One region of the Methylobacterium oryzisoli genome, then DNA from elsewhere that is predicted to be linked to it. Evidence: predicted binding sites of a transcription regulator. Region 1 holds the regulator's gene; each other region holds the start of a gene.
What was found. The regulator LexA, encoded in region 1, represses DNA repair genes until DNA is damaged. The targets are predictions, from matches to a motif close to TGTTCNNNNTGTGTTCNG.
Positions count from the first base shown of each region.

Region 2: a site for LexA is predicted at 1,367-1,384, ahead of ACKUB9_RS15585 (DUF3072 domain-containing protein). Genes of this name have one in related genera too.
Region 3: a site for LexA is predicted at 1,105-1,122, ahead of uvrA (excinuclease ABC subunit UvrA). Genes of this name have one in related genera too.
Region 4: a site for LexA is predicted at 942-959, ahead of ACKUB9_RS29150 (LexA family protein). Genes of this name have one in related genera too.

Region 1 is NZ_JBKIBX010000009.1:33,537-35,731, forward strand. It holds gene ACKUB9_RS10925 (HD-GYP domain-containing protein) at 1-386, opposite strand, end outside; gene lexA (transcriptional repressor LexA) at 745-1,467, opposite strand; gene ACKUB9_RS10935 (VOC family protein) at 1,749-2,144, shown strand.
Region 2 is NZ_JBKIBX010000014.1:84,334-86,528, forward strand. It holds gene ACKUB9_RS15575 (MarR family winged helix-turn-helix transcriptional regulator) at 1-259, opposite strand, end outside; gene ACKUB9_RS15580 (branched-chain amino acid aminotransferase) at 408-1,295, shown strand; gene ACKUB9_RS15585 (DUF3072 domain-containing protein) at 1,398-1,640, shown strand; gene ACKUB9_RS15590 (Flp family type IVb pilin) at 1,808-2,008, shown strand; gene ACKUB9_RS15595 (LysR substrate-binding domain-containing protein) at 2,024-2,195, opposite strand, start outside.
Region 3 is NZ_JBKIBX010000019.1:11,683-13,877, reverse strand. It holds gene uvrA (excinuclease ABC subunit UvrA) at 1-965, opposite strand, end outside; gene sppA (signal peptide peptidase SppA) at 1,319-2,195, shown strand, end outside.
Region 4 is NZ_JBKIBX010000048.1:8,592-10,786, reverse strand. It holds gene ACKUB9_RS29155 (Y-family DNA polymerase) at 1-467, opposite strand, end outside; gene ACKUB9_RS29150 (LexA family protein) at 464-922, opposite strand; gene ACKUB9_RS29145 (adenylosuccinate synthase) at 1,171-1,446, shown strand; gene ACKUB9_RS29140 (hypothetical protein) at 1,454-2,062, opposite strand.

The sequences.
Region 1 (2,195 bases):
ACCCGCGGCTCGCGCGCGCGCTCGGCCGCGGACACCTGCACGAGATCGAGAAGGGCGGCGGACAGGGCGGCGCGGGAGGTGAAGGGCGGCAGGATCCGGGAGGCCCCGAGCGCCCGCGCCTTGGCGAGCGTGGCCGGCGTCAGGTCCCGCGCCAGGCACAGGCAGGGTCTCATGCGGGCGCGCAGATGGCTCATCAGGCCGCGCAGGCTCGCCAGGAGGGATGGATCGTCGAGGGCGACGTCGAGCAACACGGCGAGCACGGTGCCGGGCGGTTGGCGCTGCCCGGGTTCGATCACCCGGCAGGGCAGGTGGCAGGTGACGCTGTGGGCGAGCGAGTGGGCTTTCTTGGGATCGTCCGAGACCAGGAGAATGAAGCCGTCGGTCATCGTCGCGTTCCGCAGGCCTTCATCGGCACAGGAGGAGATCTGCCGGCGGGCCCACGGCCCACCGCGATCATCCCGGCACTTTGCCGGATTGATGGTTAAGCTTTCCTCTAGCTTCGGCGATCCCGCGAAGGGCCGTGCTCGCAGGCCGTTGGGACGGACGCAAGGTCAGATACTACGACGCCGTTGTGCCGCTTCTTTGGATTCCTTCGAGCGAGCGCCTGCCCTCGAGGCAGGATGGGTTACGACCCGACGATGTCCCGGAACGCCGAAGGCCCGCGCGGGGAGTCGCGCGGGCCTTCGATGATCGCCACGATGCCTCCGGGCACGATGTCCCGGAGGATGATCCGGAACCAGGCCGTCAGTACTTGCGGATCAGGCTGACGAGCCGGCCCTGGATGCGCACGCGGTCCGGGCCGAGCACGCGGGTCTCGTAGGCCGGGTTGGCGGCCTCGAGGGCGATCGACGAGCCGCGGCGGCGCAGGCGCTTGAGCGTGGCCTCCTCGTCGTCGATCAGCGCCACCACGATGTCGCCGGTATTGGCCGTCTCCTGCCGGCGGATCACCACGAGGTCGCCGTCGAGGATGCCCGCCTCGATCATCGAGTCGCCGCGCACTTCGAGCGCGTAATGCTCGCCGCCGGCCAGGAAGTCGGGCGACATCGCCACGCTGCGGCTCTGGGACTGGATCGCCGAGATCGGCGTACCGGCGGCGATGCGGCCCATCACCGGGATGGCCACCGAGCCCGACCGGTGATCGTCCACCGCCACCCCGGCGGGCATGGCGGGCTTGGCGACCGGCTCCTTGGCGCGCCCGCCCTCGACCACGCTCGGGTTGAAGCGCACCACCTCGGCGGAGGGCGCGCTCACCGTCTCGGGCAGGCGGATCACCTCGATCGCCCGGGCGCGATTCGGCAGCCGGCGCAGGAAGCCCCGCTCCTCCAGCGCCGTGATCAGTCGGTGGATGCCCGACTTGGACTTGAGGTCGAGGGCGTCCTTCATCTCGTCGAAGGACGGGGGGACGCCCGTCTCGCGCATCCGCTGCTGGATGAAGCGGAGCAGGTCCAACTGCTTACGGGTGAGCATGGGTCACTCTCATCGCCTGCGCGGGCACGCTGATCGAAACAAATCGCGAACATGGTAAGCGTTCCTCAAGTGTTCCGCAAGCGGCTTGGCGTCGTGCCGCGGATGAAGCGGCCTCGTCCACACGTCTGCACCGATTCTCGACCTGCGCCGACTCCGCCCTGACGGCCGGCGGGATCGGCCCCGCAACAGCCCGCTACCACCTGCGGCCCCGGCCGCCGGCTACGATCGGGGCGTGCAGACACACCGGCACCGGCCGCAAGTCCAGGAGAAGTCGTTTCCCGATGGCCAAGCCCGTTCATTCCATGATCCGCGTCCGCGACGAGGCCCGCTCGTGCGAGTACTATGCCCGCGCCTTCGGCCTGGAGGTCGCCGACCGCTTCGCGTTCGACACCTTCGCGCTCGTCTACCTGCGCGACCCCGCCTCGCCCTTCGAGCTCGAACTCACGGTCAACTTCGACCGGCAGGAGCCCTACGAGATCGGCAACGGCTACGGCCACCTCGCGGTGGTGGTGGACGATGTCGAGGCCGAGCACGCGCGCTTCGAGCGCGAGGGCCTGCCCGCGACGCCCGTGAAGGACTTCCAGCACCAGGGCCGCACGCTCGCCCGGTTCTTCTTCGCCACCGATCCCGACGGCTACAAGATCGAGGTCATCCAGAAGGGCGGCCGCTTCGGCTGAGCCGTCCCCAGGCAACAGCATGACGACAAGCAAGAACGTCACGAGGAGACG
Region 2 (2,195 bases), on a different contig from region 1:
CCACGAAGTGCAGGACGCGGTGATGGGCGCGGCCGAAGCCGTACTCCTCCAGGATGCGGTCGGGATCGGAAACGAAGTCGCGGTAGGCGAAGAACAGGAGTTCGATCAGGTCGTGGGCTTGCCCGGTCTCGGGCAGGGTCTCGTTCGGCGTGTCCTCGTTGGCGGCGTCGGGTGGCTCAGGCGAGATGGGTCGCGTCCGGGCAGCCTGCTTCACCGTCGTCCCCTCTGGTCCGACGAGAGCCGCGCACGGCCCTCGCATTTACGTCAGCCTTGTTGACATATCTCAGCCCCGTTGATACGCGTCAACCCCGCCGACGCAACGAATGAACGTCTGTCGCGGCTGCGAAGACCGAAGGTTGCGAGCCGGCCGCCTGAGCGGAAACGAACCGCATACGAGGATCATCGTCATGTCCGTCATCCCCTTCGACCAGCGTGAGGGTCACATCTGGTTCGACGGCCGCATGGTGCCGTGGGCGGACGCGAAGATTCACGTACTCAGCCACGGGCTGCACTACGGCTCCTGCGTGTTCGAGGGCGAGCGCGCCTATGGCGGCGAGATCTTCAAGTGCACGGAGCATTCCGCGCGCCTGCGCCGCTCGGCCGAACTGCTCGATTTCGAGATCCCCTTCTCGGTGGCCGAGATCGACGCCGCCAAGAAGCTCGTGCTCAAGGAGAGCGGGCTCGCGGACGCCTATCTGCGCCCGGTGGCGTGGCGCGGTTCGGAGATGATGGGCGTCTCGGCTCAGGCCAACACCATCCACCTCGCCATCGCGGCCTGGGAATGGCCGAGCTACTTCGACCCGGCCACCAAGATGAAGGGCATCCGCCTGGACCTCGCCGAGTATCGCCGGCCCGATCCGCGCACCGCGCCCGCCTCCTCGAAGGCGGCGGGGCTCTATATGATCTGCACCATCTCGAAGCACCGGGCCGAGAACAAGGGCTACGCCGACGCCCTGATGCTCGACTGGGAGGACAACGTCGCCGAGTGCACCGGTGCGAACGTGTTCTTCATCCGCGACGGGGCGATCCACACGCCGCTCGCCGACCGGTTCCTCAACGGCATCACCCGGCAGACGGTGATCGAACTCGCCCGCCGCCGCGGCTACGAGGTCATCGAGCGCCGCATCCGGCCCGAGGAGATGGCGGAGTTCTCCGAGTGCTTCATCACCGGCTCCGCCGCCGAGGTGACGCCGGTGTCGGAGATCGGCCCCTACCGGTTCCAGCCCGCCGCCATGACCCGCACGCTGATGGACGATTACAGCGCCGAGGTGCAGCCCCGGGCCCGGGCGGCCTGAGCGACACCGGAGCGCGGGGCCCCGCCCCCGCGTTCCGGAACCCGTGGCGCGTCTCCGGCGTTGACCGCATCGAGAACAATGCGTGAACACAGAGGAGCCGTCATGTCGGCCAGGAAGACCGAACGCCACGATCATGCGGACCCGAAGGGCACCGACGCGTCGAACCGCATCAAGGATCCGAAGGACTGGACCACGGGCGACGAGCCGATGACCGGCGCCCAGGCCTCCTACCTCAAGACGCTTTCGGAAGAGGCGGGGGACGGGAAGGCGTTCGACCCGGATCTCGACAAGGCCGAGGCGTCCGAGCGCATCGACGCCCTGCGCAAAGCAACCGGCAAGGGCTGAGCCGAGGCTGCGCACACGTGAGCCAAGACCAGATCCGCCCTCCCTTTGGGGATCGGGCGGATCTGGCATGTCCCCGGGCCTGCGCACCCGGTCGTTTCGGCCATCGTCTTAACGGATGGTGAGGAGGTTGCGCCGTAGATTACCGCTGGTCGGAGCAGGAGAGCGTCGTGGTCAGCTTTTGGCGGAGCGCCCTTTCGCCACGCCGCTTCCTGAACGACGAATCGGGAGCGACGGCGCTCGAGTACAGCCTCATCGTCGCGCTGATCTTCCTGGTGATCATCGTCGGCATCGGGCTCTACGGCGATTCCGCCCGGAACCTCTACACGAACCTCAGCACGAAGGTCGTGGCCGTCCTCAGCGGATCCTGACGCCAGGGCTTTCCTCTACTCGGCCGCGGCGCCGAGATTGCTCAGGCTCTGCCGGATCTGGGTGGCGAGCGCGTCGGCGAGCGGCAGCGGCTCGGCCGCGCGGTGGCGCATCAGCCCGATGCGGCAGGCGGGCAGGGCGGGAAAGCCCTCGGCGGGGCTGAGCGTGCGCATGCCCGGGCGGAGCGCG
Region 3 (2,195 bases), on a different contig from region 1:
GCGCCGCGGTCGAGGCTCAGCGCCTCGTCGGCGATGACCAGCGTCGGGTCGATGCGCATCTCGTGCCCGATGCCGCCGCAGGTCGGGCAGGCGCCGAACGGGTTGTTGAACGAGAACAGCCGCGGCTCGATCTCGGGGATCGTGAAGCCCGAGACCGGGCAGGCGAAGCGCGACGAGAAGGTGATCCGCTCGGGCGCCGCGCCCTCGGGGGCGTCCGCCAGCTCGATCACCGCGATGCCGTCCGCGAGCTCGAGCGCGGTCTCGAAGGAATCGGCCAGCCGCGAGGCCATGTCGGGCCGCACCACGATGCGGTCCACCACCACGTCGATGTCGTGCTTGAGCTTCTTGTCGAGCTTGGGCGCGTCGTCGATCGGGTAGTACTCGCCGTCGATGCGCAGCCGCTGGAAGCCGCGGCGCTGATACTCGGCGATCTCCTTGCGGTACTCGCCCTTGCGCCCGCGCACCACCGGCGCCAGCAGGTAGGCGCGGGTCTTCTCCGGCAGCGCCAGCACGCGGTCGACCATCTGCGAGACGGTCTGGCTCTCGATCGGCAAGCCAGTGGCGGGGGAGTACGGGATGCCGACCCGCGCCCACAGCAGGCGCATGTAGTCGTAGATCTCCGTGACGGTGCCGACCGTCGAGCGCGGATTCTTGGAGGTGGTCTTCTGCTCGATGGAGATGGCGGGCGACAGACCGTCGATCTGGTCGACGTCGGGCTTCGACATCATCTCCAGGAACTGGCGGGCGTAGGCCGAGAGCGACTCGACGTAGCGGCGCTGCCCCTCCGCGTAGATGGTGTCGAAGGCGAGCGACGACTTGCCCGAGCCCGACAGCCCGGTGAAGACCACGAGCTTGTCGCGCGGGATCACGAGGTCGACGTTCTTCAGGTTGTGCTCGCGCGCGCCGCGCACCGCGATGACGCGGCCCTCGGCCGCATGGTCGAACATCGTGTCGAGAGGGGCCATGCCGGGGCTCGAAGCGGGTCATGCGGCGGGGAGGGCGCCCGGACCGGTCGATCGCCGAGGCTGCACGATCCGGGCCGGAGGGCACCGCTGGGAAGGAGGGCCGGAGGATTCTCCGGAATCATCCCTCGGCGCCGAGTGCTAGAACAAAATACGTACAGCGGCAACAGCCGGCGGGCCGGGCGGGCGGCGCAAATCGTCCCGGTCTGCCCCCGGCGCATGCGAAAGGCCCCGATCCGCCTCCGCGCACGCTCTTGCCGCTCCGCGAAGGGCGGGGGTAGAACAGCGCCGGGAACGAGGCGCGCCAAGGACTTGTGCGGCCCGTTCCGGCCCGACATGAGGAACACGAGCGCCGCATGGCCATCGATGCCGAACTTCTCCTCGACCGACGCTCCCTGCGCCGGAAGCTGTCCTTCTGGCGCGTCCTCGGGATCGGGGCGCTGATCGTCGCGGTGGGCGCGGTCGGCTGGCGCGCCGCGGGCGGCGGCCGGTTCGTCGCCGTCACGCCGCAGATCGCCCGCATCAGCATCGACGGCTTCATCGCGGGCAGCGAGAAGACCCGCGATCTGATGAAGCGGGTCGGCGAGTCCCGGGCGGTCTCCGGGGTGATCGTCTCGATCAACTCGCCGGGCGGCACCACCACGGGCTCCGAAGAACTCTTCCGCAACCTGCGCCAGCTCGCCGAGAAGAAGCCGGTCGTCGCCTTCGTGGACGGCACCGCGGCCTCGGGCGCCTACATCACGGCGCTCGCCGCCGACCACATCGTGGCGCGCGAGACCGCCCTCGTCGGCTCGATCGGCGTGCTGTTCCAGTACCCCGACCTGTCGGGCCTGCTCGACAAGGTCGGCGTGCGGGTCGAGGAGGTGAAGTCCTCGCCCCTCAAGGCCGAGCCGAGCGCGTTCCACCCGACCTCGCCGGAGGCGCGGGCCGCGCTCCAGGCGATCGTCGGCGACACCTTCTCGTGGTTCAAGACCCTCGTGGCCGAGCGGCGGCGGATGACGCCCGAGCAGATCGGCACGGTGGCGGACGGGCGGGTGTTCAGCGGGCGCCAGAGCGTCGCGCTGAAGCTCGTCGACGAGACCGGCGGCGAACGGCAGGCGGTGGCGTGGCTGGAGCGCGAGAAGAACGTCGCCAAGGACCTGCCGATCCGGGACTGGAAGCCGCGCAACGACAGCCGCTTCGACCTGTTCTCGGCGGCCTCGCTCCTCGGCTTGGACGACGCCTCCCTGCGCG
Region 4 (2,195 bases), on a different contig from region 1:
TTGGCGATGTGGTTGGCGAGCTTGGCCAGCGTCTTCGTCGGCCCGATCCCGACGCAGGTCGGGATGCCGGTCCAGCGCCGCACGGTCGCGCGCAGATCGCGGGCGAGGGCCACGCGGTCGCGCTCGCGCACGTCCGAGAGGTCGAGGAAGCTCTCGTCGATCGAGTAGACCTCCACGTCCGGCGCGAAGGTCCGGTAGACCGCGTTGGTGCGCGCCGACATGTCGCCGTAGAGGGCGTAGTTGCTGCTGAACACCCGCACCTTCGCGCGCCGGCACAGGTTTCGGATCAGGAAGTAGGGCACGCCCATCCTGATCCCGAGCGCCTTGGCCTCGGCCGTGCGGGCGATGGCGCAGCCGTCGTTGTTCGACAGCACGATCACCGGCACGCCGGTCAGACGCGGATCGAAGACGCGCTCGCAGGAGCAGTAGAAGCTGTTGCCATCGACGAGCGCGAGGGCGCGGCTCATCGCACGCTGCTCGGGCGGACGTGGTGCCAGCGCACCGAGAACAGCAGCACGCCCCAGAGCAGGCCCTCCTCCAGCTCGTCAAGCGCGAAGAGCTCCTCCATCTCCGGATTGTCGAAGGTCAGCGCCAGCCGGTTGCCCTGCATGACGAGGCGCTTGAGGCTCATCTCGCCGTTGACGACGGCCACCACCACCGCGCCGGCGCTCGGCTGGAGCGAGCGGTCGACGACGGCGAGGTCCTGGTCGTGGATGCCGGCGCCCTTCATGCACCAGCCGCGCACGCGCCAGATGAAGGTGGCGGCAGGGTTGGGGGCGAGCCAGCGGGGGAGTTCGAGGGCGCCCTCGATGAAGTCCTCGGCCGGGGAGGGAAAGCCGGCGCAGAGGCTGGTACGCATGAAGGGGATGCGCACCAGCCCGCTACGATCCGCCGCCGCCTCGCCGACCCGGTAGACACTCACCCGCTGCCCTCCGTTCTGCTAGAACGGAAAGAGAACAAACACCCCGGGAGTTCCCGGTCAAGGCCACGCTGGCGGGCTGTGCGGAGCGGGGACGGCAGGCCGAGGAGAGCGTGATGGGGATGCGGACGACGAAACAAGCGAACTGGAGGGCATCGCCATCCTCGGCCAGTTCGGCGAGGTAGCCCGATGACTTCGCCGAAAACCTTCAGGACAGCTGAGCGCGCTTCAATCCAGCGAGGGAGATCAGAATGGCGTTCAAGGCAAAGTCGGCCATGGAGACGAAGGCTGCTGAGCTGGCCTCGGCCATCATCCGCATCGCGGACCGAGAGAGTGCACCGCTCAACATCGGGGTTGAGCAGCTCAGGAGGGGCAATCCGCGCCTGACGCCTCTCGCGATCGGCCAGTTGTTCCGCAAGCAGCGCGACAGCCTGGAGGCCGCCCTAGCTGAGCGAGGCTACGCCTTGGTCAGCTACTCCGATCAGGGACCGGGACGAGGGATGGAGTTCGAGATCGGGGTCGCTTGAGTACGGCTCAGGGACGTTGAGCGGCCTCAAGCAGCTTCGGGTTCATGGCTGAAAGCGCGAGCAACGGGGCCGGCATCACGACACCGGCTCGCCGCATCTGCTGCGCGGCACTCCGGCAGCGGCTCAGGTCGTTGCTGCCGATGGCGTCCTCGGCCTTCGTGATCATGTCGGGCGACGGCTTGCCCGCAGGCGGAGCGGCCTGAGCCTGTGGCGCCGGCTGAGCCTGCCCAGGCTGCTGAGCCGGTGCGACGTTCACCGTCGCTCCTGAGGGCGCTGCGGTGTTCTGTGTGGCGCCCTGAGGGCCTGATGCTCCAGGTCCTGAGGATGACACCTGACCGCTGATGCCAGAGGCTTGCTGCGGCTGACCGGCGGCGTCTGATGGTTTGGCTGGCTGATCCGCGTTCTTGGGAGCCTGCACGGCGGCAGCGAGTTGCGCCGGCTGGCTGTCGGACTTCTTGGCTTCCTGGGGCTGGTGCACGAAGGCGGCGAGTTCCTGACAGAGGTTGGCGGGCTTGCCCGCACTAGCCGGATTGGCCGGCGGGGTCTCGCTCTGGGCGGCTGCCACAGAGGTCAGGACGCTCATCATCAGCAGCGTGGCAATAGCGGAAGCTCGCATCGTTCAGCCCTCCACATCAGAGCTCACCCGGCTACCAACGCCTGAAACGCGATGGCGGCGTCCTGCCAACCCGGACACAGCCCGCGGAGTGCGTGCCGCCCGTGCGCAATCTCTAACCCTCGCCACATCGCAT